Regions from separate parts of the Myxococcus sp. MISCRS1 genome, predicted to be linked through region 2. Evidence: riboswitches for the same ligand, from Rfam matches in the RefSeq annotation. Region 2 holds a riboswitch; each other region holds the start of a gene.
What was found. Region 2 has a riboswitch for cobalamin ahead of OWM54_RS26620 (hypothetical protein). Riboswitches for the same ligand answer to the same signal wherever they lie in the genome.

Region 1 (9,815 bases), 6.5 Mb from region 2:
CTCGCCCATCCGCTCGATGCGCGGGGGCACGTAGCTGACGGCGTCCTCGAAGGCGTAGCGCGTGAGCAGGCGCAGGGTCGCCACCGGCCCGCAGCGCACCTCCGGACGGCGCACCATGTTGCCGCCGATGGTGAGCTCTCCCGGGTGCGCGCCACCCACGTTGGACACGCGGACGGCCTGGGGAACCATGGTGACGGCCCACGTCTCCTGGCAGCTCACCACCACGTCCGGCACGGGACGGCTGACGAGCTTCAGCGGCGCGTACTCGCCCGCGGCCATCGCGGTGCGGATCAGCGGCCTCCACGGGGGGATGGTGCCCTCCGGCATCAGCTTCGTCCGGCACTCCATGGACGTGCCCGCGTCGTCCGCGACGAACACCACCTGCACGTTGCTGAGGTAGCGCGCGCCGGACGCCTCGGCCCGCTCCAGGAAGCGCAGCACCAGCGCGCTGCCATCCTGCGCGAGGCCGAAGGGCATGGAGATGGCCCAGGGCGAGTCACCGGACTCGAGCGCCAGCTCCGGTGGGACGACGGTGACGGGGGGGCCGCGGCGCGGCACCACCGACGAGGTCCGCGCGCACGCGGCGCACAACAGCAACAACAGGGTCAGGGCTGAACGACGCATGGCGTCCCCTCCGAGAAGCGCACCTGGGTCCGGTCGAGGCTATCACCGCGCTCACGCGCCCCTCTCCAGTGCCGTCCTGAGCGCAATCATCCAGGGGCCCCGTCGATATGGAGGGCGGCCTCGCGCGTTGTCGATGCCGCCCGCGTGCGTCCGCTCAGGAGCCCAGGGCCTCCGGGCTCTTCAGCCACTGCGCCGCGGCGCGCACGTCCGCCTCGAAGTGGATGCGGGCCTCCGCGCGCTCGCGAGGGTCCTGCCGACGCAGCACGTCCCACGGCGCGAAGGTGGCCAGCGCGCCGGGAGCCCATTCGGAGGGCACCAGCCGCCCCCGCCCCACGTCCAGCCGGAAGCCCGGCCCCAGCAGCACCTGCCCCGCGGCGCCGCCCAACGCGAGCAGCAGCCGGGGACGCACCCGCGCCGCCTCCGAGGCCAGCTCCTCCCGCAGGGCCCGGGTCTCCGGCCAGCTGAGCGCGCCCGAGCGACGCCCCGGCCAGCGGGCCCGGGACACCCGCAGGTCCGAGCTCCGCAGCCCCGCGCGCGCGAGGACCAGCTCCAGCAGCCTGCCCGAGGGCCCCACGAAGCACGCCGCGTCTCCCTCCTCCCGGGTGCCGGGCACGTCCCCCAGCAGCAACACCCGCGGCCGCGCGTGGACCGGGTCCGGCGACGCGGCGCGGGCCGGGGAGGGCCCAGGCTCCGGGAACACGAGCCCCGCGCCGAAGGACAGCCTCGCCCGGTCCCAATGCGCGCTGGCGTCCGGCGTGAAGAGGCTCCAGTGGAGCGAGGGGAAGCGCCCCACGAGGAAGGGCGCGGCCAGCCGGACGACGAGGTGCTCCGGCCGGTACCACGCGACATGGCGCGCCTCTCCATCCGAGGCGGCGCGATGGAACCGGACGCGAATCACCAGCTCCCGCAGGTCCCGCCGCACCGCGCGCTCCATGCGCCGCAGCCGCTGGACGTCCCGGTCCGCGTCCTTCTCCAGGAGGCGCCGCTCACCGTGCGTCAGCCGCCACAGCACGCGGTACAGCAGCGCGAAGCGCTCCGGATCCCGGTGACACACCACCTTCTCCGCCAGGGACAGGAAGTCCGCGGGCAGCGCCGGGACGGCCCGGGCGCCACCACCGGACAGGAGCGGGTCCACCCACTGCGTCCACGCCCCCTGCCCCTGTTCGAACTCCACCCGGTCCGGAGGCATGCCGCGCACCAACAACCCACGCGCCACCTCCCGGAACGACGACAGCTCCGGCGCCACGCTCACTCGCACCTGGACCTCCTGGTCGCTCGACCACCCGAGCGACGCAGGCTACCTTCCAGGTCTGACACCGCCAGCCCACCCAGGGCGTCGTCGCGCGCTACTCCTCCTTGGCGAGCGCGTCCACCTGCTCCTGGAGCCCGTCCAGGTCCTCGAAGAAGGACTCCACGGGCTGGGCCCGGGCCACCCGGAAGACGGGCGGCAGCAGCGTGCGGGAGAAGTCCAGCGACGTGCTGAAGGGCTCGTTGCCCAGCAAATCGTTCGCCCGCGACACGGCGCCGAAGGCCAGCGTCACCACGACGAGCACCCGCACCAGCCGCGCCGGCTCCCACCGCGCCACGTAGCGCAGGTGCCAGAAGAGCCCCCAGCCCATGAGGAGCAGGAACGTCGCGTGGTACACCCAAGAGAGGCTCGCGCCCAGGCCCAGGCTGAAGCCCAGCGCGGCCACCAGCAGCGGCAGCGCGACGGCGCCCAGCAGCACCAGCGCGCCGATGGTCGCGTGCGCGCGGTAGTGGAAGTGGCGACGGGAGATGCGGCTGGCCACCGCCCAGCCTCCGGCCCACAGGAGCGTGAGCGTCAGGGGCATCACCAGGGCCACCGTGAGCTCGCCCCAGTCCGTGCGCGCGTAGTTGCCCAGGTAGGACGCCAGCGCGCTGAACAGCAGCAGGGACAGCATCGCCACGGGGAAGGCGCGCGGGTGCTCGAACACGCGCTCGCGGGGCTCGCCGGACACGGTGCTCACCACCGTGGGCGGCACCGCGTGGTTGCGGGCCCGGAAGCGCAGCACCGTGTCCCCCACCGCCACGCGGGTGTCGGGCGCCAGCTCCAGCTCCGCCAGCTGCGTCCAGGGCTGCACGCGCCAGGTGCCGTTGTCGCTGCCGACGTCGCGCAGCACGAGCGCGCCGTCCTCGCGGCGGTCGATGCGCAGGTGCTCGGCGGAGACCTTCGGGTCATCCAGGATGACGTCGTTCGAGTACGCGCGGCCCACCGTGGCCGGGAAGCGATCCAGCCGGTGACGCGTGTGGACGGAGTCACCCTCCAACACCTCCAGGAAGATCACTTCGTCCACGACAGCCCCTCCAGGTAGCGGCGCGCCAGCTTGCGCGCGTTGTCCGCCGTGAAGCCGCCCAGCGTGAGGCTGGTGTCCACCCCGCTGGTGCTGGCGTTGAGCGCGGCGGCGCGCAGCACCAGGTCATAGAGCCCCGGGAAGCGCTTGTACGCGCGCAGGCACATGGCCGCGCGCACGGGCAGCCCGCCCACGTCCACGAACTCGGAGGTGCACCGGAAGTTGGTGACGTCCTCGCGCGAGGCCTCCACCGTGTCCGGGTCCTGCGAGAACAGCGCGGTGTAGAGCGCGGAGAAGCGCAGCGCGCCCAGCTCCTGGCTGGAGGCCTGCTGATGCAGGAAGGCCACCACGCCGGTGCGGTGCCGCGAGGACAGGTAGATGTCCTCCTCGGACGAGCACTGGTAGTTCGTCACGGTGTACGGCACCTCCGGGTCATGCGGCGTGTCGCCCCAGCACTTGAGGAAGGGGATCCAGCGGCCCGGGACGTGGTAGCTGCCCAGGGTCTGCTTCGGCAGCGAGGCCGCGAGCATCTGCTCGGTGAGCCGCTGCTGGTTCTCGATGAGCTGCGCGCGCACCGTCTCCAGCAGCGCGGGCGTCGCGTCCGGCGCCATCTTCAGCGCCCGGCCGAGCAGCGTCCTCGCGCGGTGCACCGGCACCAGGAAGCCCAGCTGGTTGCCCATGGTGGCCACGTTGACGCCCACCACGGTGCCCTGCCCCGTCAGCGTCGGGCCGCCGCTCATGCCCGGGTTGATGGCGCCGCTGAAGTGCAGGCGCTCGTAGAGCGAGTCCTGGATGAAGCCGTTGTACGTGCCCTCGACGATGGTGGTGCCCAGGTCATGGGGGTTGCCCATGGCGAACAGGCGCGCGCCCTGGGGCGGCTCGCGGTCCTCCAGGACGAAGTAGTCCTTCACCGGTTCATCCATGCGGATGACGGCCAGGTCGTGCACCACGTCCACGTCCACCAGGCGCGCGGGCACGGGCTCCCCGCCGGTGCGCAGCACGAGCTGCGCGGTGTAGTCCTCCGGGTGGAGCACCACGTCGGAGACCACGTGGTAGTTGGTGATGGCGTACCCGTCGGCCGAGACGAAGAAGGCGGAGCCGATGGAGGAGCGCGTGCCCGAGCGGCGCTCGATGATGCGCACCTGGGCGACGCGGTTCTGGATGCGCTGGAAGAGCTCGTGGGTGGCCGGGGGCAACACGGCCGGAGGCGGCTCGGGCGCGGGAGCGGGCACGACGTCGGGTTGGCTTCGGACGGCGGAGGGCGCGCCCGGTTCGGATGGGGCGACGGCCGGCGCCTGCCCCAGCACGGCGACGAGGAGGAAGACGAACATGGATGCGGCGCACGCTATCCCAGCGCCGCGCGCGCGGGGGTACCGAGTGGCGGGGCATGAGGCCTCCGGTGCGCTCGTCGACCCACCTGCCCTGTTGGCGACGCGCCGGGCAGCGGGTAGGGTCCGCCCCGCCCGAGGTGCCTCGTGGGGGTCCACGAGGTTTAGCAAGGGAATCCGGTGTGAATCCGGAGCTGCCCCGCAGCGGTCAGTGGGAACGAACGCCGTCGAACGCACTGGTCCTCGGCAGACGAGGGCTGGGAAGGGACGGCGCCTAGGACGCCAGCACGCGCCGCGATGAGGGGCGGGTGGTGGGAGGCCCACGGAGCCCGAAAACCTGCCTCGAGCCCATCTGGGACGCGGACAGCGCCCCGGGTGGCGCTTCGCCCCCGGCCTTCGCGGGAAGGTCAGGCCATCCCTCGCGGCCCACCGCCGCCCTCGGAGGTCTTCATGTCCGGGGAGGCCCGTGGGCCAGGAGTCCGTCCATGAGTCACATGCAGCCGTCCCTCCCCTCCTCCGCCACCGAGACGCGGATGGTGGACATGGTGTTCCCCGATCAGACCAACCACTACGGCACCCTCTTCGGAGGTCAGGCCCTGAGGTGGATGGACATGTCCGCGTTCATCACCGCCAGCCGCTACACGCGCCGCACCGTGGTCACCGCGTCCAGCGAGCGCGTGGACTTCCACATGCCCGTGCAGCAGGGGCAGCTCGTGGAGCTGGTCAGCCGCGTGACGGCGACGGGCCGCACCTCCGTCACCGTGGACGTGGAGATGTTCGCCGAGGACCTGCTCACGGGCGCGCGGGAGCTGTGCACGCGCGGGCGCTTCGTGCTCGTGGCGCTGGATGAGCACCGCAAGCCCACCGCCGTGCCCCCGCTCTTGCCCGAGCCGGGTGCGCAGTGACGTGAAGCCCTGAAACGCAATGCGCGCCGGGGCCGGCTCCTCGGGCTCCGGCGCGCACTCCAGCAGATGGCATCACGCGGGGACCCGCCCGCCTCCGAGGCGGCCCGCTCGCGGCGCCGCCCAGGGCGCCACCGGGGATTCATTCGTGCGCGAGCCGCGCGGTCGTCACGACTCGGAGGCCATCCGCCCCGCGCGCCCCCGGCGCCACGCCGCGTATGACGCCACCAGCGCACCGGCCAGCGCCCCCGCGAGCGCGCCCAACAAGCGCCGGGGAACCACGCCAGGCGTCGTCGTCGGCTCCAGGCGGAACGTCTCCAGCGAGGCTCGGACGCTCGGCGCCAGCACCTCCCAGCGCACCGCGGGCGCGCTGACGACGACCACCGCGTGCCGCCCCTCGGACGCGAGCCCCGCCACCAGCACCGTGCGCGTCTGCCCCGCGTCCCGCAGCGTCCCCAGCACCTCCACGCGCGGCGCATCGCCTCCAATCCGGTCCACGCGCTCCGGCGACAGCACCACCCCCAGCTCCCGCTGGAAGTGCTGCATCACCGCCGACGCGAAGTCGTCACGCTCGGACGGGCTCGCGGAGAAGCCGCGCTCCACCACCGACACCAACATCGTCGCGGCCTCCGGGCCCTCGCCATCCGCGAGCGCCGCGGACAAGGCCCTCGGCGTCTCCGCGTCCAACGTCACCGCCCCCGCCACCGAGCCCGTGTACGGCTCCCACCGCACCATGTGGAAGCCCTCGGGCGGACGCAGCACGTAGCCGTCGCGCCGCAGCTCGGTCCCGAGCGCGCCCGACAGCAACAACCACCCGCCTGCCACCCACGAGAGGCTCACACCGCGCAGCATAGGCCCCCCGAGCCCCGGACGCGGCCACTCACGCGCCAGGCCGCATGAACCCATGGATACCCAGAAGACACGGCTTCACGGGCATGAGGCCCACCGGCCCGGCTCACCGCGAAGTCAGGCCCGCGCGCCTTCGTTGTGACATCCCCGTCGGGCACGGGTAACCTCGCGCCGAGATGAATCCTGCAGCCCGGGTGGAGATGGAGGCTCGCGCCGACCGAGCGCTGCGCCGTGGAGAGCTGGTCGAGGCGCTCGACCTCTATGAGGCGCTCCTCCTGGCCTTCCCGGACGACGGCGCGCTCGCCGACAAGCTCGCCAACCTCCGCGAGTCCCTCCAGCCCCTGGAGCTCCAGAAGCTGGAGGCCTCCCGACCGCCCGAGGAGCCTGAGCTCCCGCTCGGCCCCTCCTCACCCGCCCAGGAGGGTGAGCGCCTGTTCGCCCTCGGGGACTACGTGGGAGCGGCCGCCGCCTACCGCCGCGCCGTCCAGGAGCGCCCCGACAACGAGCTCTTCAAGGAGCGGTTGATCGAGGTCTACCGGATGGCGAAGGAGATGCCCCTACAATCTCCGACAGACAAGGCGCTGCCCAAGGCGCCCCAGCCCCGTCTGCAGGCCCTGCTGGACCGCGTCGCCTCTCGTCGCCGCCTCAAGCGGGACTGATGGAAGCTCGCGTTTCCACTCGGAAATCCGATCCGTGAGGTGATTCGCGCGTTGCACCCCGGCGCGGGGGCCTCCTATCATCAGGTCCGACGTCGCTGTCATGGTGGGCACTCCTGCCTCTGACACCCGCGTCCGACCCCTATGGCCCGTTCACTGAGACTCGGAGTCCTCACCGGTGGCGGAGACTGCCCCGGGCTCAACGCGCTCATCCGCGGCCTCGTCAAGCGGGGCACGCACGAGTTCGGCCACGAGTTCGTCGGCATCGAGAACGGCTACATGGGCCTGGTGGAGCCCGACCTCACGCGTCCCCTCACCGAGGAGGACACGCGCGGCATCCTCCCCAAGGGCGGCACCATCCTGGGCACGTCCAACCGCGCCAACCCGTTCATCTACGCCTTCAGGGAGGGTGAACGTTGGGTGGAGCGCGATGTGTCCGACGCCGTGCTGCGCCGCTGCGAGGCGCTGAAGCTCGACGGAGTCATCGCGGTGGGCGGCGACGGCACGCTGTCCATCGGCCACCGGCTCAGTGAGAAGGGCCTCAAGGTGGTGGGCTGTCCGAAGACCATCGACAACGACCTGAGCGGGACGGACCAGACGTTCGGCTTCGACACCGCGCGGCTCATCGTGACGGAGGCGTTGGATCGGCTGCACTCCACGGCGGAGGCGCACGACCGGGTGATGCTGGTGGAGATCATGGGCCGGCACGCGGGCTTCCTCACGCTCGAGAGCGGGCTTGCTGGCGGAGCGGACGTCATCCTCATCCCGGAGATTCCCTACCGGGTGGAGTCCATCGTGGAGAAGCTGCGCCGCAGGGCCACGCGCCGCCGCAGCTTCTCCATCATCGCCATCTCCGAGGGCGCCTTCCCCGTGGGCGGCACGCTGGCCGTGCTGGACAAGGCCGAGGACGTGCCCGGACGCGGCGTGGTGCGGCTGGGCGGCTCCGGCAAGGTGTGCGCGGACCTGCTGGCGCAGCACGTGGAAGCGGAGATCCGCGTCAACGTGCTGGGCCACCTGCAGCGTGGCGGGAGCCCGAGCGCGGCGGACCGCGTGCTCGCCACGCGCTATGGTTGCAAGGTGCTGGACCTGGTGCGCGATGGACAGTGGGACCACATGGTGGCCCTGCGCGCCGGAGAGATTGTCGCGGTACCGCTGAGCGAGTCGCGCAAGGAGCGCCGGGTGGACCCTTCCGGCGAGCTGGTGCGCTTCGCGAAGAGCATGGGCATCAGCTTCGGGGACTGAGGGAGGGGGAAGGCACTTTCGCCGCACACGTCATGACGCTCGTCGGCCGCCATATCGGTCGCTATCGCATCCTCGAGCAGCTCGGCTCGGGGGGCATGAGCGTCGTGTACAAGGGGCTCGACACCGCCCTGGACCGTGAAGTGGCCGTGAAGGTGCTGCACCCCCACCTGGCGGGCAAGGACGAGTCGCGGCGGAGGCTCGCGCGCGAGGCCCGCGCGGTGGCCAAGCTGCACCACCCCAACATCCTCGAGGTGTTCGACTTCTCCGCCGCGGACGCGCAGGACGCGTTCATCGTCACCGAGTACATCCGCGGCCAGACGCTCAAGACGGTGCTCGACGAGGGGCCCATGGATCCGCCGGAGCTGGCGGCCATGGTCATCCACGAGCTGGCCGCGGCGCTCGCGCATGCGCATGAGGCGGGCGTCATCCATCGCGACCTGAAGCCCGAGAACGTCATGGTGCGCGAGGACGGCATCCTCAAGCTCATGGACTTCGGCATCGCGCGGCTGCTCGACATCGAGGAGCGGATGACGGTGACGGGCACGCTCGTGGGCTCGCCCGCGCACATGTCCCCCGAGATCATCGAGGGCCTGGAGGCCGGCCCCGAGGCGGACGTCTTCAGCGTGGGCATCATGTTCTACGCGGCCATGACGGGCCGGCTGCCCTTCTCCGCGCCCAACACCACGGCCACGCTCAAGCGCATCCTCGACGGCGACTACGAGGACCCGCGCCGCCGCGTCCCGTGTCTGTCGGATGAGCTGGCGGACATCTGCGCGCGCTGTCTCCAGAGGGACCCGAACCAGCGCTACCCTGACGCCGGCAAGCTGCGCGACGCGCTCGCGGACTACCTGGCGGGCCTGGGCTTCGCCCGCGTGGGCGAGGAGCTGGTGTCGTTCTTCGCCGACCCGCCGTCGTACCGGAAGCTCGCGCGCCAGCGCATCGTCGCGTCGCTGCTGGAGCGCGGTGAGCGACTGCTCGCGGAGAAGCGCACGCCGCGCGCGCTCGGCTGCCTCAACCAGGTGCTGGCGCTGGACGCGCAGAACGCGCGGGCGCTGGGGCTGCTCAAGGGCATCCAGCGGGCGCAGCGCGCGCGGAAGTGGCGACGGCGCGGCATCCGGCTCGCGGTGGGGCTCGCGTCCCTCACGGCCGTGAGCCTCGGCGGCTACAAGCTGTACCACGCGCCCGCCGACGCCGCGTTCCATCCGCCCGAGGCGAGCACGCCCTCCACGCCCCCGTCCATGACGTCCGGAGGCCGCGAGCCGAGCGGCCCCGAGGCGACGGCGCCCTCCTCCACCGACCCGACCGGGGCTGGGCCCGCCGCGCCCACGGGCACCGGCGTGGCCCCCGGCGCGCTGCCGCGAGCCCCCGAGGGTCCAGGCACACGCACGCCGTCGCCCCGGAGCGAGGGCTCGCGCGGCATGGCGTCGAAGAACTCGCCCACCGAGGCGCCGGGCCCCCGCGCCGACGCGCTGTCCCTGGTCCCGGGCGGGCCCTCCCCGCGCACGGGCGGTCCGCGCGCGGTGGGCAGCACACCTCGCGCCGCGGACGATGCGCGCGCGGCGGGAGGCCCTGGTGAGGAGCGCGTCGCCGGACGGCAGCCGGGGTCGAAGAAGGTCTTCGCCACCATCCTCGTGCGGCCCTTCGGGGTCATCCGCGTGGGCGACGGCGCGCCGAGCGCCCAGGCCCTGTCGAAGCACGACGTGGAGCTGTCCCCGGGGCGCCACACCGTCACCATCTCCTGCGACTACTGCCTGGACGTGAAGGAGGACATCGAGGTCCAGTCCGACGGCGAGAACCGCTTCCACCTGGGGGCCCAGCCCAAGCCGTCACCGCTCTCGCTCGAGTACACGCCCGCCGAGGCCACCGTGCGCGTGGGCGACCAGGTGCGCACCGCGCGCGACA
Region 2 (9,815 bases):
TCCCTGGCACCGGTCGTTCGCGGTGATGCCGCGCCTGCCTTCCCCTTCCTGAGGACTCGATGCTTCCTGTTCCTTCCTTCGTAGCGCCCAGGCTGCTCGTCCTGTCGCTGCTCTGTGCCTCGGCGCTCGTGCTCACGGGCTGTCCGGATGAGGGCGTGGTCTGCACCTCCGGCCTCGTCGTCTGTGACGGCGCCTGCGTGGACACGCGGAGCGACACCGCGCACTGCGGCGCCTGTGGCACCACGTGCTCCTCGGGGGAGGTCTGTCAGGACGGCGCCTGTGGTTGCCGCGCGGGCACCGAGTCCTGCAACGGCGCCTGCGTGGACACCGCGACGGATGTCGCCCACTGCGGCGCGTGTGGCTCGGCCTGTGCCGCCGGGCAGGTCTGCGAGTCCGGCACCTGTCGCGAGGGCTGCTCCGAGGGGCTGCTGCGCTGCTCCGGCGCGTGCGTGGACGGCCAGACGGACGCGCTCCACTGCGGCGCCTGCGGCAACGTGTGCCCCGACGCGCAGTCCTGCCGCTCCGGGCGTTGCACCTACGACGTCGTGGCCGCGTGCTTCACCAACGGACAGCTCGTGGGCCTCCAGGCGGGGACGGACCAGCTCGGACCTCGCCGAGAGTTCGGCGCGGGCATCCAGGCGCTCGCGTCCTGGGATGGCTTCGTGCTCGGCGCGGACATGACCAACGGCAAGCTGCTCCAGGCGCCTGGAGGCAACCTGGGCGCGCTCGTCGAGGAGGACTCGCTGGGCGTCGTGTCCGGCTCCCCCAATGACATCCTCGTGGACCCGCCCCACGTGTACGTCATCGACTCGGTGAACAACACGCTCCAGGTGCTCCGCCGTGACGGCCCGTCCCACGGCAACGGCCTGGGCCTGCGCACCGTGGGGCAGTTGAACCTCGGCCCGAACACCAGCCCCCAGGCGCTCGCGCGCTTCGGCGACCTGCTCTACATCCCGCTCTTCGGCACCGGCAGCTCCAACTTCCAGCACGGCAACGCCGTGGCGCGCGTGGACATCTCCGACCCCACGCAGCCGCGCAAGGTGGACACGCTGTCGCTCACCGGCCTGGACCTGAAGCCCTTCGACGGCACGGGCTCCATGCCCCTGCCGTTCTCGGTGACGGCGACGCGCACCCACGTGTACGTGGCGCTCACCAACCTCAACCCCGCCAACGACTACCGCCCCAACGGGCCGGGCATGCTCGCGCGCATCGACCCCGCCACCGGCGCCGTCAGCGCCATCGACCTGGGCCAGGAGCGCTGCCTCAACGCGGGCTACGTGGAAGCCGTCGGTGACCAGCTCGTGGTCGCCTGCATCGGTGAGGCCATCTACGACACGGCCAACGGCTACCTCGCCACGTCCGTTCGCTCCACGGGGCTGGTGCTGGTGAAGAACGATGTCCCCGTGGCCTCCTACGCGCTGAATCCTGGCTGTCAGCCCGGCGCACCGGGTTGCCTGTTGTCGGTGGCCAGCCGCTTCGCCGTGTCCCGTGGCGCGGTGTACCTGGCGGACACCAACGCGGGCCGCGTCTTCGTCGTGGAGGTCGGTGACGGCACCCTCACCGAGCGCAGGGGCTACTCCACGCCCACCGCGAAGGGCCCCGCGCTGGAGGCGTGCCCGGTGGACCCTCGACGCCCCGTGTCCAACGCCATCGACGTCACCGCGCTCCATTGACAATGCCTGTCGCCCGCCATATCCCGGCCGCGTCCTCGGTGCCGTCGTGCGAACCACGGCGGCTCTAGGGAACCCGGTGCGAATCCGGGACTGCCCCGCAGCGGTGTGCAGGAACGACCGCCGTCATTGAAGCACTGGTCCCTCACGGGACTGGGAAGCGACGGCCACTAGGTGGGCGCCCTCCGGGGCTCCCGCGCCTGCGAGTCCGAAAACCTGCCGTGGACCCGTGCCCCTTGGGCACGGACATCACCGAGGCCTCCGAGGGGAGGCGGCGGAGGCGTCAGCCCATTCACCGCGCACCGTGGGGTGCTCGGGTGCCCGCCTTCGACCGCGTCCTCCTGGAAGCCCACCCGCCCGTGGGGGCGGAGAGGGACGAGGACGCAGATGAAGACGGCTGAATCGAAGCGCGCGAAACCTTGGATGAAGTCCGCATCACTGGCCGTGGCCTCCTTCGCCGTGGCCCTGCTCGGCACCGGTTGCAACCCGGAGTGTGTCGACCCGTTCGACTGCCGCGCCGACAATGGCGAGGCCCCCGCGGGACAGCAGTGGGTCTGCGTCGACGAGCGGTGCGAGACCGAGCCCCTCCCCACCACCCCGACCCCCGATGCGGGGACGCCGGATTCGGGCACGCCCGACGCGGGCCCGCCGGACTCCGGGACGCCGGATTCTGGTACGCCGGACTCCGGCACGCCCGACGCGGGTCAGCCGGACTCGGGCACGCCCGACGCGGGTGAGCCGGATGCAGGTGCGCCGGACGCGGGTGAGCCGGATGCCGGCCCCGTGGTGGTCGACTGCGCGACGGTGCCGCTGGACCCGAAGCTGGGCACGCTCGTGCTCCAGCCGGGCTTCGTCGCCGCCGAGTCCGTGGCGCTGTCGCCGGACATCCTCGCGCTCGGTGCTTCTCCGGGCCCCACGTATGCGTTCTACGGCATCCAGGGACGAGGCAAGGACGCCGCGCTGTACTCGCTGGGCACCTGGCCCGACCTCCTGCCGGGCACCACGAAGCTCTTCGACATCATCACCCCCGCGGACCGCGAGGGCGGCGCCACGGTGTACCCGAACGGCTATGTCATCAACGACGGCCTGCGCGTCTTCACCGGCTACACGCTGGGCGCCACGGGCTCGCCGGGCAACGTCGCCGCGTATGACCTGGCCACGCCGGCCCACTCGAGCTTCGTCGTCGCGCCCAAGAACTTCTCCGCGGCGGCCTTCTCGTCCGGGGAGCTGAGCGCGGTGCTCGTCAACGGCGGCGGTCTGGGCTCGGCCTCCGACCTGGCTGTCTATGGTCTCGTGACGTCCACGGACCCCATGGGCACGGTGCGCGCGGTCAACTTCCCGCAGGGTGACGTGGTGGGAAGCGGCTTCACCGCCGTGACGGACACGGGCGTCGCCGCGCTGGGCTACTTCGACCAGAACTTCGTCAACGTCCTCCACGGCGTGGCGCCCACGACGCTCGCCACCGCCATCACCAGCGGCACGCCGCTGGACCTGGGCACGCAAGCGAAGGTCGACGTGGGCAGCGACTTCAACGACGTCGCGGCCTTCGGCGGTGGCGTGGTGCTCAACCGCGGCGCCTACGCTCCCCCGGACTACGACTTCGTCGCCACCGACGTGTCCCGCTACGCGCTGTCCGTCGGCGCGAATGACGCCGTGACGGTGGGCGCGCGCGTGCCCGTGCTCACCTACGTCAACCAGTGCACCACGGTGCGGATGCTCAAGGCGCTCGGCTCCGACGTGCTCGTCGGCGTGGCTGACCGCAACGGCCGGCGCCTGGTGCGCCTCCAGGTGGCGCCGTGAGCACGCGCGCCTCCTCGTGGTTCGGTCGCGGCACCGTGCTCGCCCTGGCGCTGAGCCTGTCCGCGTGCGGTGGGGACGAGGCTCCCGTCACGGACGACGACGCGGGGCCCGGTGACTCGGGGACCGACGCGAGCCCCTCGCGGCCCGCGGACCCGTACGCCGACGAAGTGGTCGAGTACCTGCCCGGCCCCGGCGCGGGCTTCGGACAGGACCGCTTCCCGTCCATCGTCCTGGGCGCGCCGGTGGGCGCGGGGCTGGACAGCGGCTCGCTGGATGTCCTCTCGCTGGGGCAGGGTGGCTCCATCACCCTGCGCTTCACGGACCTCGCGGTGGTGGATGGCCCGGGCGTGGACCTGCTCGTCTTCGAGAACGGCTTCCTCATCGCCGGAGGCCCGCGCGCCTTCACCGAGCGGGGCCGCGTCTCGGTGAGCGATGACGGCGTGCAGTGGCACGAGTTCCCCTGCGCCCCCTCGGACGCGACGAACAACTACCCGGGCTGCGCGGGCGTGCGTCCCGTGACGGCCAACCCCGCCGCTGGCATCAGCGCCACGGACCCCGCCGTGGCCGGCGGTGACGGGTTCGACCTGGCCACCGTGGGCCTCGCCCGGGCGCGCTACGTGCGCATCGTCGACGCGGGCACCAACGGCTCGGCGGGCACCTCCGCGGGGTTCGACCTGGACGCCGTCGCCGTGGTGAACGGCGTGTCGCTGACCGCCGCGCCATGACGGACCTGGACCGCCGCGCCGCGCTCCTCACGTTGGCCCGGGGCGGCTGTGCCCTGGCCACGCTGGGCGCGGGGTGCGGCGGCGAGTGGCGGGAGGCCATCGTCCTGGCCCCTCCGCCCGAGGGCGCCTCCTGCCCCGACCTCCCCCAGCCCGGCACCGCCGCCGAGGGCTGGGTGGAGGTGCGGCTCGAAGCGCATCCGGGCCTCGAGTCCCCCGGAGGCCACGCCCGGGTGCATGCGCCTGAGGCCCTGCTGGACGTGCTGCTCGTCCACACGACGCCCGGGTGCTTCGTGGCGCTGTGGCGCATCTGCACGCACGGCGACTGCGGCGTGGACTGGCGGCCCGGGGAGGGCGTGGTGGAGTGCCCCTGTCACGGCTCGCGCTTCGCCCTGGACGGCGCCGTCCTCCAGGGCCCGGCCCGGCGGCCGCTGGCGGCGTTCACCGCGGTGCGGCAAGGCGCGTCCGTCTTCATCCACCGACCCCGCTGAGCCCCGCACCCGAGGGAGCGGCCCGGCGCACTGTCAGTCCTGACCCGGCGACGGGCCTTTGCGCCGGGAGTCCGGGTCAGCCCCGTCCCCCTCCGGGGCACAGGTCTCCCTCTCTTACGTTGAGAGAGAGTCGTGTAATGTCGGGGATTCGATGTGGCAGATCATCATCAACGGGCCCGGCTACTTCGACACGTCCTATGACTTGCCCGAGGGCGTGACGAGCCTGGGCCGCGCCGACGAGAACGACATCGTGCTGGGCGGAGACCTGGTCTCGCGCCGGCACGCGCGCCTCTACGTGGAGGCGGACATCCTGCGCATCGAGGACCTGGGCAGCCGCAACGGCAGCCGCGTCAACGGCGCGCCCCTGCAGGGCTCCCGGCAGCTGTCCCCCGGCGACTCCGTGGCGCTGGGCGAGAACACGCTCGCGGTGCGCCAGCCCAACACCGTGGAGAACGCCGCCACGGAGATGGTGGACCTGGGCGCCGGCGGCGTCGTGCGCTTCGGCCACGGACAGGACGTGGGCCCGTCGGTCCTGCTCGCCAAGAGCGTGCGCGACGCGGACGTGCTGCGCCTGCTCGACAACGTGGGGCCGGTGCCCTTCGAGGACTTCAACCAGCAGGCCTCGTTCGTCCCCCCGGCCAGCCCCCGCGTGGCGCAGGAGACGCTGGTGCTGATGTTCCGCACCGCGGAGGCGCTCTCCACCGCCACCACGCTGTCCACCTTCCTGGACCTGACGATGGACCGGCTGCTGGAGCGCACCGACGCCACCACGGCGGTGGTGCTGCTCAAGCACCCCACGGGCGCGCTCGTCCCCGCGGCGGTGCGCCACCGGGGACGGCTGGCCAAGGGCGAGGTGCCGGTGTCCGACGCCATCGTCGACGAGGCGCTGCGCCAGGGCCGCGCGCTCGCGGTGGGCGACGTGCGCGACGACCGCCGCTTCGCCGCGCGCGAGAGCGTCATCCTCTACGGCGTGGCCAGCGTGCTGTGCATCCCCATCGGCTCCGAGGCCCCGTACCAGGGCGTGCTCTACGTCAACACCTCCGCCAAGGGCGACGGGCTGGAGCCCATGCTGGACGCGTGCTCGGCGGTGGCGCACCTGGTGGCCACCGGCGTGCAGAAGTTCTCCCCGCGCGACGGCGGCGCCACGCAGGAGCGACTGCGCCGCTCGCTGGAGCGCTTCCACCCGCCCGACGTCGCCGAGCGCCGCGCCACCGAGGCCCAGCGCCAGGGCGGCCGCCTGCCGGGCCTGGAGGAGCGCACCCTCACCGTGCTGCACGTGGAGCTGGTGGGCTTCCCCGCGCTGGCGTCGCGCATCGGCGGGGCCAAGGCGACCAGCCTGCTGAGCGACTTCCACTCGCGCGCCACCGGCATCGTGTTCAGCTTCGAGGCCACCGTGGAGTCCTTCATCGGTGAGTCCATGCGGGCCCTGTTCGGCGTGCCGTACGTGAAGGGCGAGGACTCCGTGCGGGCGGTGCGGGCGGCCTTGGCCCTGCGCTCGGACTGGGAGCGGGCGATGAGCCGCCGTCCCCTGGACGAGCGCTGCTCGCTCCGGATGGCCCTGCACACCACGCGCGCCCTGGTGGGGATGATCGGCAACGAGGTCCGCCCCGACTACACCGCCGTGGGCGAGGGCATGTCCGTGGCCACCTGGCTGGCGGCGACGGGCAACCCCGGGCAGGTGTTGATTTCCGGTAAGGTGCTGGCGGCCGTGGCGGCCCGCTTCGACGTGATGCCCCTGGGGGAGCGGCTGGTGCGCCCCCCCAAGGAGAAGGTGGCCGCCTTCGAGGTCCTCGACGAGGACGTCGGGGTGTTGACCAACCCCGGCCTGCGGTGAAACCCCCTGCGGCAGGTTGACGGGTTGATGGACCAGGGCAAGCCAGGGTTCAATGGGCGCCCGAGTGGTGGACCCCCGCCCCCATGAACGCTCATAACCCCTCCGCCCGGCTGCGCCCGTTCCGGCCCCAGCCCTTTGGCCGGTACACCCTCCTGTCCCATCTGGCGACGGGCGGCATGGGTGAAATCTATCTCGCGAGGCTGGAGGGCGCGCAGGGCTTCGAGAAGCTCTGCGTCATCAAGAAGATCCTCCCGCAGCTCGCCGAGGACACCGACTTCGTCGAGCGCTTCGTGGGGGAGGCGCGCACGCTCGTCCGCCTGAGCCACGGCTCCATCGCCCAGGTGCTGGACATGGGGCTGCACGAGGGCGAGGCTTACATGGCCCTCGAGCACGTGGACGGCAAGGACCTGCGCAAGGTGGCCGCCCGGGTGGGGGACAGGCAGGTTCCGCTGCCGCTGACGTTCATCCTCTACGTCATGGGCCGGGTGCTGGACGCGCTGGCGTACGCGCACCGCAAGAAGGACGACGACGGGGAGGACCTGAAGCTGGTCCACCGGGACATCTCGCCGCAGAACATCCTCATCTCCTACGAGGGGGAGGTGAAGGTCATCGACTTCGGGCTGGCCAAGAGCCGGCTGTCGGCGGCGAAGACGAACCCGAGCATCATCCTGGGCAAGTTCCTCTACATGTCCCCGGAGCAGGCCCGGCACCAGCCGGTGGACCGGCGCGCGGACCTGTACGCGGTGGGCCTGACGCTCTACGAGCTCATCTGTGGGAAGAACCCCTTCGACGGCATCCACCCCGGCGAGCTGATGTCCGTGGTGGCCAACCCGAAGGTGGCGCCGCTGGACGAGGTGGAGCCGCTCACGCCGCGCTCGGTGACGGCGCTGGTGGCCAAGGCGCTGGAGGTGGACCCGGCGCAGCGCTTCCAGACGGCGGAGGAGTTCCGCGGCCGGCTGCAGGCGTGCCTGATGGAGATCGACCCCAGCGCGGGGCCGGAGAGCGTCAGCCGCTTCATGCGCGAGCTGTTCACCGCGGACTTCCAGTCCGAGCGCCGGCTGCTCGCGAGCCTCAAGGACGTGCCGCGCGGTGGCTACGCCGAGGCGCGCGCCGCGGCTCCGGAGCCCTCGGAGGAGGGGGCCGCGCCGCGTCCGTCGCCGCCCGCGGGGGCGATGTTGCCGGCGAAGACCATCCGCCTGGATGGGCCGGTGGAGGCGCTGTCCTTCCATCCGACGCGGCGCAGTCGCGATGGTGGGCCCGTGGATGACGGGGAGACGCGTCCGGGCATCCCGATGGACGAGTCCACCCGGCCCGCCTTCCCGCTGGAGGCGCTGGAGGAGGAGGCTCGGGTGCGGGCGGCCCGGCTGAATCCGGACACGTCGCCCTCCCTGTCCGTGGAGGTGGCGCCCGAGGTGGCCGCCCGCCCGCCCGCGCCGCCGCCCGCCGTCGCGCCCGCGCCTCGGCCGCCGTCGCAGACGCGCGAGGTCCCGCTCACGACCATGCCCGCGGAGGCGATTCCTCCCGCCCCGCCACCGTCACCTTCGCGCCCGGACACGCGGCCCACGGAGCTGGAGCTGCTGCCCGTGGGCGCGGTCGTCGGCCCCGCGGACGGGCAGGGGAGCCCCTACGACGCCACCGACCCCCGCGCGGAGCCGCTGCGTCCCTTCGGTGAGGACCCGCGTGGCGCGGCGTCCCGGCCCCCCACGTTCAGCGGCGGGAACCCGCGTCCTCCTCCGCCTCCCGTCACACCGCCTCCCGCGGCGGTGATGCCCCAGCGGCAGGCGCTCGTGCCTCCTGGCGCGCCGGCACCGGCGTCTCCGGCGCGCTCCGGGGTGATGGTGATGCCCGCTGTCAGCGTGCCTTCCGAGGCGCCGGCTTCGGGTGTGACGACGCGGCCTGGACCTGGGGCCGCGATGCCCTTCGCGGGTGAGCAGCCCGCGTCCGGTGTGACGACGCGGCCTGGACCTGGGGCCTCGATGCCGTTCGCGGGTGAGCAGCCCGCATCCGGTGTGACGACGCGGCCTGGACCTGGGGCCGCGATGCCCTTCGCGGGTGAGCAGCCCGCGTCGGGTGTGACGACGCGGCCTGGACCTGGGGCCTCGGTGCCCTTCGCGGGTGAGCAGCCCGCGTCGGGTGTGACGACGCGGCCAGGACCGGGGGCCTCGGTGCCCTCGGCTGGCGAGGCGCCGGCGTCCGGCGTGACGACGCGACCCGGACCTGGGGCCGCGATGCCCTTCGCGGGCGAGCAGCCCGCATCCGGTGTGACGACGCGGCCAGGACCTGGGGCAGCCACCGCCGCGCCGCCCCCAGGTTCTCCGTCGCGCTCGGGCGCGATGACCATGCCTCCGGCCGCCGCGTCCGCGCGCGGTGGCTCCCTGACGTCGAACCCCGGCGTGCCGTCGCGCTCGGGTGCGATGTCGATGCCCGACGCGGCGCTGACGTCGAACCCCGGCGTGCCGTCGCGCTCGGGAGTGATGACAGGGCAGGGCGCCGCGTTGACGTCGAACCCCGGCGTGCCGTCGCGCTCGGGCGCGTTGCCGGTGCAGGGCGCCGCGTTGACGTCGAACCCCGGTGTGCCGTCGCGCTCGGGCGCGTTGCCGGTGCAGGGCGCCGCGTTGACGTCGAACCCCGGTGTGCCGTCGCGCTCGGGCGCGAAGGTGGGCGAGCCGGGCGTGGTGGTCTCCTATCTCGAGTCTTCGGGCGGTGACGCGGACGGCGAGCTGCCGGTGCTCACGCCCGAGCAGATGGGACACGGCGAGCCGTCGGAGCGCCTGGAGGAGATGGACACGAACCCCCGGGCGTCGCGGCCCGGGCGAGCGGAGCGCTACGAGGACACGCACCCGCGCGCGCCTCGGGACGCGGACACGGACCCTCGGGGTCCACGCGTGGCGGACATGCAGGCCCGCGCCGCCGTCCACGAGGACACCCAGCCTCGCGTCGTCCTGGACGAGAGCCTCCTGCGTGACGCGGAGGGCGTCGCGCGCGACGACGAGGAGCGCTCGGGTGTCTCGCGTCCGAAGACGGGCTCGCGCCGTGTGAGGCCGTCCTCTCCGGGCATGGCGCCCGCGCCGGGGCGACGCACGGGTGTCAGCCGTCCCGTGGTCGTCGCCGTGCCCGAGGAGGAGGAAGAGGACGCGGACGTGCGCGTGTCCATGGCCTCGCACGAGGAGACGCGGCGCACGTCGGTGCCCTCGCGGCCCAACGTCCCCGTCCGTCGCCCGTCGGAGGACACGCGCAAGACCACCGTGCCCAAGCGCGGCAAGCGCAGCTCCGCGCTGACGTGGGTGGTGGTGCTGGG
Region 3 (9,815 bases), 1.2 Mb from region 2:
AGGCGTCTGCCCAATCCCGTGCCGCTGCTGTCGGGCCTGTGTGAACGGCTGACCGCGTGCGGTGTGCCCGTGTCGCGCGCCTCCATCGTCCTCTTCACGCTGCACCCGCTCCTGCACGCCCGGAGCTTCCGCTGGCGCGTCGGACATGGCGCCACCGCCGAGGTCCACCCCCACGGCCTCCAGCACCTGCCCGCGTTCTCGAAGAGCCCCTTCAAGGCCCTGCGCGAGGGGCTGCCCGTCATCCACCGCCGCCTGGAGCAGCCGCTCCCGGACGGCGACTTCCCCATGTTCACCGAGCTGCGCGCCGAGGGGCTCACCGAGTACCTCGCGCTGCCGGTGTGCTTCAGCGATGACTCGCGCCACGGCGTCTCCTGGGCCACCTCCGAGCCCGGGGGCTTCACGGACGCGCACCGCGCCCTGCTCCACGAGCTGCAGCCCATCCTGGAGCTGGTGCTGGAGGTCTTCGCGCGCAAGGACATGACGGGCGTGCTGCTCGACACGTACCTGGGCCGCGACGCGGGGCGCCGCGTCCTCCAGGGACAGATTCGGCGCGGCGACGGCGAGACGACCTCCGCCGTCATCTGCCTGAGCGACTTGCGCAGCTTCACCGCGCTGTCGGATGCGCTGCCCCGCGACGCATTGCTCGAGCTGCTCAACGCCTACTTCGAGACGATGGTCGGCGCCTTCCACTCGCACGGCGCGGAGGTGCTCAAGTTCATGGGCGACGCCGTGCTGGCCATCTTCCGCATCGACGACCACGCCCTCGTGGAGGACCGCTGCGCCGCCGCCGCGCGCACCGTGCACGAGGCGGTGCGTGCCAGCGAGCAGGACAACGCCTCGCGCCGCCGCAGGGGCCTGCCCACCTACGAGTTCGGCGCGTCGCTCCACGTCGGCGACGTGATGTACGGGAACATCGGCGCGTCGGACCGGCTCGACTTCACCGTCATCGGCCCGGCGGTGAACCTGGCCAGCCGCATCGCGGGCCTGTGCGCGGGGCTCAACGAGCCCGTGCTCCTCTCCGAGTCCTTCGTCTCCCACTACCGTGGCGACGTGAAGGACCTGGGGCACCACCCCGTCAAGGGCGTGCCCCACCCCGTGCGCATCTACACGCTCGACTCGGAGTCCTCCGCGCTCACCGCCGCGTGAGCCCGGCGCTGTCCCGTCCGTGGTGGTGATGCCCGGCACACCGCCCCGGTGCCCTCGCGCACTGGCGTGTGTACCGGCGCAAGGCCCGGTCCGCCTCCGTGCGCGTTGCGCGCCGCCGAGCTCATTCCGTGGGTGCCGGTGCCCGCGCGCGCCCGCGTTGCAGGGGTTGTTCGGGCAGCCGCAGTGTCACCAGGAACGCGAGCAGCGCGACGAAGATGGCGCAGCGGTACACCGCCTCCACCGCCCGCGTGAAGGACTCCTTCAGCGCCAGCGCCGTCCGGTCGACCGCCTCCAGCGCCCGCTGTTCCTTCGCGTCCACAGCGGAGAGCGCTGACGCCGCGGCAGGCTGCTCGCGCGCATCGGAGGGCGCCGTTTCCTTCGCACGTTGCTCCCGTACCTCCGGGCGCTGAAGGGCCTGCCGCTCGGCCTCCAGCTCCGCGCGCACGCGCTCCTTCACCTTCTCCGCCTGGAAGGCCGACTGCGCGGGGCCCGCCTCGCTCCCGTCGACACCGGGCACCGCGGACGCCAGCTCGGCGCGCAGCTTCGGCTGCAGTCCCTCCGTGGCGCTCGCCACGCGGGTGCCCAGCTGATGCGACAGCGTCGTCGCGAACACCGCGCCGAGCAGCGCCACGCCCAGCGTCATCCCGAGCTGACGGAAGAACGTGGCCATCGCCGTGGCCACGCCGATGCGCTGGGGTGACACCGCGTTCTGGATGGCCAGCGTGTAGAGCGGAATCGACGGTCCCAGGCCCACGCCCACCAGGACCATCTTCACCGTGACCTCCGTCTGCGTCGACGTGGGCGTCAGCGTGAACCCCATCACCGTGAAGCCCACCATCAACACCACCAGCGAGCCCAGCATCAGCCCCTTGTACCGGCCGATGCGCGACACCAGCTGACCGCTGAGGATGTTGCCCGCCACCACGCCCAACGTCAGCGGCGTCAACGTCAGCCCCGCGTGCGTGGCCGACAGCCCCACCACGTTCACCATGAACAGCGGCAGGAACACCACGCCCGACAGGAACACCGCGCCGATGACGAACACCGCCGCGTTCCCCAGCGCGAACGTCCGGTCCTGGAACAGCTTCAGGTCCAGCAGCGGCTCCTGCGCGCGCCTCTCCTCGCGCAGGAACAACACCGTCCCCACCGCCGCGAGCGCGAACAACCCCAGCACCTGCCACGAGCTCCACGCCCAGCCGCCACCGTGCGCCACCTGCTCCGCGCCACGTCCCAGGCTGAGCGCGAGCAGGAGCGGCACCACCGCCAGCGCCAGCAGCACCGCGCCCGTCACATCCAGCCTCCCGCGCGAGGCCCCCGGCGGCTTGAGCGCCGGCATGCGCGAGAGCACGAGCGCGAGCGCCACCGCGCCCACCGGCAGGTTGATGAAGAACACCCAGTGCCACCCCAGCCGGTCCGTGATGAAGCCTCCCGCCAGCGGCCCCACCACGCTCGACAGGCCGAACATCGCGCCGAACAGGCCCTGGTACTTGCCTCGCTCGCGCGGCGGATAGAGGTCCGCCACCACCGACAGCGACGCGGTGAAGAGCGCCGCGCTGCCCACCCCCTGCACCGCGCGGTACAGGATGAGCGTCAGCGTCGAGCGCGACACGCCGCACAGGAAGCTGCCCAGCAGGAACACGACGATTCCCGCCGCCAGCACAATGCGCCGGCCCAGCAGGTCCGACAGCTTCCCCCACACGGGCACCATCATCGTCGACGCGACCAGGTACGACGTCGTCAGCCACGGATAGAGCGCGGGGGAGATGCCCAGGTCCGCCTGGATGGAGGGACCCGCCGTGGCGACAATCGTCTGGTCCAGCGCCGCGAGCAGCAGCCCGAGCAGCGCGCCCGACATCGTGAACACCCTCTGTGCACGGGTGAACGTGAAGGGCGCGGCGGCGGTGTTCGCGGCGGACGGAGCCATGGTCTGGAGGCGTCCTCCGACGCGGAGCGCCACCGATGAAGGTGACGCCTGCGCGCGGGATGCGCCAGCGCTCATGCACGGCAGGTTGCTCGTCGAACATCCCCGCGCACCGGCAGACGTCACGTCCCCGCGCGTCGAGCGCGCACCGGCGCTTCGCTTGACAGTCCGAAGAGGCGAACAGTACATACCGCCCCATGTTGGTGCTCGGACCTCGGTCCGAGCTTAAAAGGGAACCCGGTTCGAATCCGGGGCTGCCCCGCAGCGGTAAGTGAGAACGAGCCTCGTCATCCGCACTGGTTCCCCTGGGGAGCTGGGAAGCGACGAGTCGTAGGAAGCCGGCCCCCAAGGCCGAAGCGCTCACGAGCCCGAAGACCTGCCCGCATCCGACCGTGGGAGAAATCCACGGACGGTTTCGACCTGGAGCCGCGTGGGACGGCCGGAAGGTTCGAGCGGCGCTCGTGCCTCGACGGGCCCTCACGCACGCTCGACTTCTCCGACCTCCATCCCCCGTGTCTCCAGTCGCCCGTGGGGGCGAAGGTCGGTCCGTGGGCTCCAGTCGGGGCCTGGTGTGCGCTCACGCGCGCATCGTGACTGCCCTTCTTCCACGCGGGAGCCCTGTCGGGCGACCTCCGGTCGTCCGCGCTGCGTGGAGGACGGACGATGCGGGACGAAGCCAGGCACACGGTGCGCTACCCCCAGGGGAACGTGCTGCTGCGCAATCTCGCGCGCGACTTCCCCGTGGTGACGCACGGCCAGGGCGTCCACCTCTTCGACGCGAGCGGCAAGCGCTACCTCGACGCCTCCGCCGGTGCGCTCGTGGCCAGCGTGGGTCACGGCAACCGCGAGGTGGCGGACCGCATCCATGAGCAGCTGCTGCGCGTCGCCTACGTCAACGGCACCCACTTCACCACCGACGTCACCGAGGCGCTCGCCACGCGCCTGTGCGCCCTCGCGCCCCAGGGGCTCACGCGCGCCGCGTTCCTCGGCTCGGGCTCCGAGGCGGTGGAGGCCGCGGTGAAGTTCGTCCGCCAGCTCTGGGTCGAGCGCGGCCAGCCCCAGCGCGGCAAGGTCATCGCGCGCGTGCCCGGCTACCACGGCAACACGCTGTACGCGCTCTCGCTGTCGGGGCGGCCCCACTACAAGACCTTCTTCGGCCCCCTGCTGGCGGAGGTCGTCACCACGCCCGCGCCGTACCCGTACCGCTCCGGGCTGGAGAACTACGCGCGCGACGGCGCCGAGCACTACGCGCGGCTGCTCGAGGAGACGATTCGCCGCGAGGGCCCGGACACCATCGCCGCCTTCATCGCGGAGCCCGTCATCGGCTCGTCCGCGGGCGCGTCGCCTCCACCGCCCGGGTACTTCGAGCGCGTGAGCGCCGTGTGCCGCGAGCACGGCATCCTCACCATCGCCGACGAGGTCATGTGCGGCTGCGGGCGCACCGGCCGCTTCTTCGCCAGCGACCTGTTCCACTTCACCCCGGACGTGCTGGTGCTCGGCAAGGGCATCAGCGGGGGCTACGCGCCCTTGAGCGCGCTGCTCATCCGCGAGGAGCACCTGGAGGAGCTGCGCCGGGGCTCGGGCGGCTTCATGCACGCGCAGACGTACCTCCAGGCGCCCGCGATGACGGCGGCGGGGCTGGCGGTGCTCGACTACTACGAGCGGCACGACCTGGTGGCCCACGCCGGGCGCGTGGGCGCGCACCTCCAGCGCCGCCTGCGTGAGGCGCTGGGCGCGCTGCCGCATGTCGGCTCCGTGCAGGGCGTGGGGCTGATGGCCGGCATCGAGCTGGTCGAGGACACCGCGAGCAAGCGCCCCTTCCCACGCGCGCGCAAGGTCATCGAGCGACTGCTGTCGGCGCTGTTCGAGCGGGGGCTGGTCCTCTGGTCCAACACGGGCCACGCGGACGGGACGAACGGGGACCTGCTCATGGTCGGCCCCCCGTTGGTCATCACCGAGGCGGAGGTCGACGAACTGGTCGACACGCTCGCCCGCGGCATCCACCACTTCTTCCAGGAGGCGTCATGAGTTTCCGCATCACCTACTCGGTGCTGGAGGCGGACCTGTCCGCGCTGCACGCGCAGTTCGACGAGGCGCTCGCCGCCGTGCGCTCGACGCTGGGCGGAGAGCTGCCGTCGTGGCTCGGCGGCGAGGCGTTCCGGAGTGGAGACCTGCTTCAGAGCCGCAACCCCGCGCGGCCGGACGAGCTGCTCGTGTCCGTCCACCGCACGCCCGTGGCCGAGGTGGACCGCGTGGTGCGCGTGGCGCGCGAGGCCCAGCGCGGCTGGGGCGCGACGCCGTGGCAGGAGCGCGTGCGCATCCTCCGCCGCGCCGCGGACCTCATCTCCGAGCGGCGCATGGAGCTGTCCGCGCGCATGACGCTGGAGGTGGGCAAGAGCCGGCTCGAGTCGCTCGGTGACGTGGAGGAGTCCGCGGACCTGCTGCGCTACTACGCGGGTCAGCTCGAGCAGGCGGAGGGCTACTCGCGGCCCATGGCGCGGCTGTCCCCCAACGAGGACACGCGCAGCGTGCTGCGGCCCTATGGCGTCTTCGTCATCATCTCGCCGTTCAACTTCCCGCTCGCGCTCGCGGCGGGGATGAGCGGCGGCGCGCTGCTCGGCGGCAACAGCGTCATCCTCAAGCCCAGCGAGGAGACGCCCTGGTGCGCGGAGGGCCTGTACCAGGCGCTCGTCGACGCGGGCCTGCCTCCGGGCGTCTTCCAGGTCGCGCACGGCGAGGGCGAGGCGGTGGGCGCGGCGCTGGTGCGCCACCCCGGCATCGACGGCGTGTCCTTCACCGGCAGCAAGGCGGTGGGCATGGAGCTGCACCGGCGGATGTCCACGGGCCGCGTGCGGCCGTGCCTCCTGGAGCTGGGCGGGAAGAACCCCGCCATCGTCTGTCGCGACGCGGACCTGGAGGCCGCCATCGAGGGTTGCTTCCGCTCCGCCTTCGGCATGTCCGGTCAGAAGTGCAGCGCCCTGTCGCGCATCTACGTGCACGAGTCGCTGTACAACGCGTTCACCGACGGCCTCGCCGCGAAGGCGCGTGACGCGCGGGTGGGTGACCCGTCGCTCGCGTCCGTCTTCACCGGCCCCGTCATCAACGCGGCGGCGGTGAAGCGCTTCGAGCGCGCGGTGGATGAGGCCCGCCAGGACGGCGCGGTGATTGCGGGAGGTGGACGTCCCCGTCTGGAGGCCGCGCTCGAGGAGGGCCACTTCGTGGAGCCCACGGTGGTGGCGCTCTCGCACGGACATCGCCTCATGCGCGACGAGCTGTTCCTGCCCTTCGTCGGCGTGACGCGCTTCTCGACGTTGGACGAGGCGCTCCTGCGGGCCAATGACTGCGACTACGGCCTCACCGCCGGCATCTTCAGCCGCGATGCCGAGGAGGTGGAGCGCTTCATGGCCCAGGCCGAGGCGGGCGTCCTCTACGCCAACCGCCGCACGGGCGCGACGACGGGCGCGTGGCCCGGCGTGCAGTCCTTCTGCGGTTGGAAGGGCAGCGGCGGGTCCGGCAAGGGCGGCTGCGGCCCCTACTACGTCGCTCAATTCATGCGCGAGCAGGCGCAGACACGGATGGGCTGACGCCCTCGACAGGAGACCCCCATGACCATGCTCCATCCCGAAGTGAAGACCGCCCTGCCGGGGCCGAAGGCGCGCGCCATCATCGAGCTGGACCAGCGCTTCAGCTCGCCCTCGTACATCAAGGAGTACCCGCTCGTCGTCGAGCGCGGCGAGGGCCCCTGGGTCCACGACGTCGACGGCAACCGCTTCCTCGACTTCATGGCGGGCATCGCCGTGGCCTCCACGGGCCACGCGCATCCTCACGTGGTGAAGGCCGTCCAGGAGGCCGCGGGCCGCTTCCTGCACATCTGCGGCACGGACTTCTACTACGACGCCTTCTCGAAGCTCTGCGCCAGGCTCGCCGGCTACCTGCCCGAGATGGGACCCAAGAAGGTCTTCCTCACCAACTCCGGCACGGAGGCGGTCGAGGGCGCCATCAAGCTCGCGCGGCACCACACGCGCCGCCAGTACATCGTCGCCTTCAAGGGCGGCTTCCATGGGCGGACCTACGGCGCCATCTCGCTCAACTCGTCGAAGGTGGCCCAGCGCGCCTTCTTCGGGCCGCTCCTGCCCGGCGTCATCCACGTCCCGTACGCGAATCCGTACCGCTGTCCCAACGGCTGCGCGCCGCAGGCGTGCGGCGACGCGTGCAACCCGGCCCTGGCGCTGGAGCGCGAGTGGTTCGTCAACCACGTGGACCCGCGCGAGGTGGCCGCCATCTTCGTGGAGCCCATCCTGGGCGAGGGCGGCTACGTGGTGCCCCCGACGAGCTTCCTGAAGGAGCTGCGGCGCATCTGCGACACGCACGGCATCCTGCTCGTGTTCGACGAGGTGCAGTCGGGCATCGGCCGCACCGGGCACATGTTCGCGGCGGAGCACTTCGGCGTGATGCCGGACATCCTGCTGTCCGCCAAGGGCATCGCCTCCGGCATGCCGCTGGGCGCCATCATCGCCAAGGAGTCGGTGATGACGTGGCCGCGCGGCTCGCACGGCAGCACCTATGGCGGCAACCCCGTGTGCTGCGCGGCGGCGCTCGCCACGCTGGACGTGGTGGAGGGGCTGCTCGACTCCGTGCGCGCCACCGGTGCGCTGCTCCAGCGTGGGCTGCGGGAGCTGCAGTCACGCCACCCCGTCATCGGCGACGTGCGCGGCGTGGGCCTCATGGTGGGCGCGGAGTTCGTGGACCCCGCGACGCGCGAGCCCGCGAGCGCCTACGTGGGCGAGCTGGAGCAGCTCGCGTTCCGCAAGGGCCTGCTGCTCTTGTCGTGTGGCAAGTCCACCATCCGCTTCGCGCCGCCGCTCGTCGTCGGTGAGCACGAGGTGGCCGTCATGCTGCGCATCCTCGACGCGTGCCTGGGCGAGCTGTCGCTCGACCTGTCCAGGGCCGCGCCCGCCCGGGCCGCGGCGGGGGTGAAGCTGTGAAGCCAGGGGCCGTGGACAAGCGCTGCTCCATGCGCGAGGCCATCTCGGCCAGCGTCAAGGACGGCAGCTCCATCGTCATCGACGGCTTCACGCACCTCATCTGCTTCGCCGCGGGCCACGAAATCATCCGCCAGGGCGTGAAGGACCTCACCGCCATCCGGCTCACCCCGGACCTGGTCTACGACCAGCTCATCGAGGCGGGCGCGGTGAAGAAGCTCGTCTTCAGCTGGGCGGGCAACCCCGGCGTGGGCAGCCTGCACGCGCTCCGCCGCCGCGGCGAGGCGTCCTCCTCCGAGCGGCTGGAGCTGGAGGAGTACTCGCACTTCGGGCTGCTCTCGCGCTTCCTCGCCGCGAGCGCGGGGCTGCCGTTCTGGCCGCTGAGCAACTACCAGGGCGCGGACATCGCGCGGGTGAACCCGGCCATCAAGACGGTGCGATGTCCGTACACGGAGCGGGAGCTGGCCACCGTGCCCGCGCTCCACCCGGACGTGGCCATCATCCACTGCCAGCGCGCGGACATGGAGGGCAACGCGCAGGTGTGGGGCCTGCTCGGCTCGCAGAAGGAGGTGGCCTTCGCCGCGCGCAAGGTCATCGTCGTGGCCGAACAGATCGTCCCCACCGAGGTCATCCGCAAGGACCCCAACCGCACGCTGGTGCCCGGCATCATCGTGAGCCACGTGGTGCACGAGCCCTGGGGCTGTCACCCCAGCTTCGTGCAGGGCTTCCATGACCGGGACAACGACTTCTACGTGAAGTGGGAGGACATCTCCCGCAAGCCGGAGACGTACCGCGCCTGGCTGGAGGAGTTCGTTTACGGCGTGAAGGACCGTCAGGGCTACCTGGCGAAGCTGGAGACGGGGTTGCTCGACAAGCTGCGCGCGAAGGCTCGCGTCTGCGAGGGGGTGGACTATGGGTACTGAGAACAACGTCTCCACCGCGTCCGAGCGGATGGCGTGGCGCGCGGCCCAGGAACTCCACGACGGTGACGTGGTCTTCGTGGGCATCGGCCTGCCCAACCTCGCGTGCAACCTGGCGCGGGCCACGCATGCGCCGGGCCTGTTCATGATCTACGAGTCCGGCGCCGTGGGCGCGATTCCCGAGCGGCTGCCCGTGTCCATCGGCGACCCGTCGCTCGTCACGGACTCGCTGGCCGTGGTGGGGCAGGCGGACATCTTCCAGTGCCTGCTCCAGCGCGGGCTCATCGAGGTGGGCTTCCTGGGCGGCGCGCAGGTGGACCGGTGGGGGAACATCAACACCACCGTCATCGGCGACTACGCGAACCCCAAGGTGCGCCTGCCCGGCAGCGGCGGCGCGTGTGAAATCGCGGTGCACGCGCGGCGGCTGCTCATCGTCATGCGCATGGGCCCGCGGACCTTCGTGGAGAAGTGCGACTTCATCACGAGCCCGGGCCACCGGATGAACGGCAGGACGCGCGCGGAGCTGGGCCTGCCCGGCGGTGGCCCCACGCGCATCATCACGGACCTGGGCGTGCTCGACTTCGACGCCACCGGCGAGGCCGTGCTGTCCGAGGTCTATCCCGGCGTGACACCCGAGCAGGTGCGCGCCGCCTGTGGCTGGCCGCTGCGCGTCGCCGACTCCGTGCGCACCACGGGCGAGCCCGACCTGTCCGTGCTGTCGCTCCTGCGCGAGCGACTGGACCCGCAGCGCCTCTATCTCTGAACGCATCCCCAGGAGCCCCTTCTTATGGCAGAGGCCTTCATCGTCGACGCGGTCCGTACCCCCATCGGTCGATTCCGAGGCGC

Region 1: another riboswitch for cobalamin. It lies ahead of OWM54_RS00525 (acyl-CoA thioesterase); the one in region 2 lies ahead of OWM54_RS26620 (hypothetical protein).
Region 3: another riboswitch for cobalamin. It lies ahead of OWM54_RS21680 (aspartate aminotransferase family protein); the one in region 2 lies ahead of OWM54_RS26620 (hypothetical protein).

What each region holds. Positions count from the first base shown of each region.
Region 1 covers NZ_JAPNKB010000001.1:166,462-176,276, forward strand. The annotation lists gene OWM54_RS00505 (hypothetical protein) at 1-624, opposite strand, end outside; gene OWM54_RS00510 (DUF4130 domain-containing protein) at 779-1,882, opposite strand; gene OWM54_RS00515 (FHA domain-containing protein) at 1,971-2,939, opposite strand; gene OWM54_RS00520 (S1C family serine protease) at 2,927-4,267, opposite strand; cobalamin riboswitch at 4,386-4,624, shown strand; gene OWM54_RS00525 (acyl-CoA thioesterase) at 4,750-5,169, shown strand; gene OWM54_RS00530 (hypothetical protein) at 5,335-6,018, opposite strand; gene OWM54_RS00535 (hypothetical protein) at 6,192-6,674, shown strand; gene OWM54_RS00540 (6-phosphofructokinase) at 6,816-7,913, shown strand; gene OWM54_RS00545 (serine/threonine-protein kinase) at 7,946-9,815, shown strand, end outside.
Region 2 covers NZ_JAPNKB010000001.1:6,673,588-6,683,402, forward strand. The annotation lists gene OWM54_RS26615 (MXAN_6577-like cysteine-rich protein) at 60-1,673, shown strand; cobalamin riboswitch at 1,693-1,909, shown strand; gene OWM54_RS26620 (hypothetical protein) at 2,094-3,470, shown strand; gene OWM54_RS26625 (cell surface protein) at 3,467-4,195, shown strand; gene OWM54_RS26630 (ubiquinol-cytochrome c reductase iron-sulfur subunit) at 4,192-4,683, shown strand; gene OWM54_RS26635 (FHA domain-containing protein) at 4,835-6,517, shown strand; gene OWM54_RS26640 (serine/threonine protein kinase) at 6,601-9,815, shown strand, end outside.
Region 3 covers NZ_JAPNKB010000001.1:5,459,575-5,469,389, forward strand. The annotation lists gene OWM54_RS21670 (adenylate/guanylate cyclase domain-containing protein) at 1-1,146, shown strand, start outside; gene OWM54_RS21675 (MDR family MFS transporter) at 1,268-3,070, opposite strand; cobalamin riboswitch at 3,252-3,466, shown strand; gene OWM54_RS21680 (aspartate aminotransferase family protein) at 3,731-5,095, shown strand; gene OWM54_RS21685 (aldehyde dehydrogenase family protein) at 5,092-6,651, shown strand; gene OWM54_RS21690 (acetyl ornithine aminotransferase family protein) at 6,673-8,052, shown strand; gene OWM54_RS21695 (CoA transferase subunit A) at 8,064-8,972, shown strand; gene OWM54_RS21700 (CoA-transferase subunit beta) at 8,962-9,732, shown strand; gene OWM54_RS21705 (thiolase family protein) at 9,757-9,815, shown strand, end outside.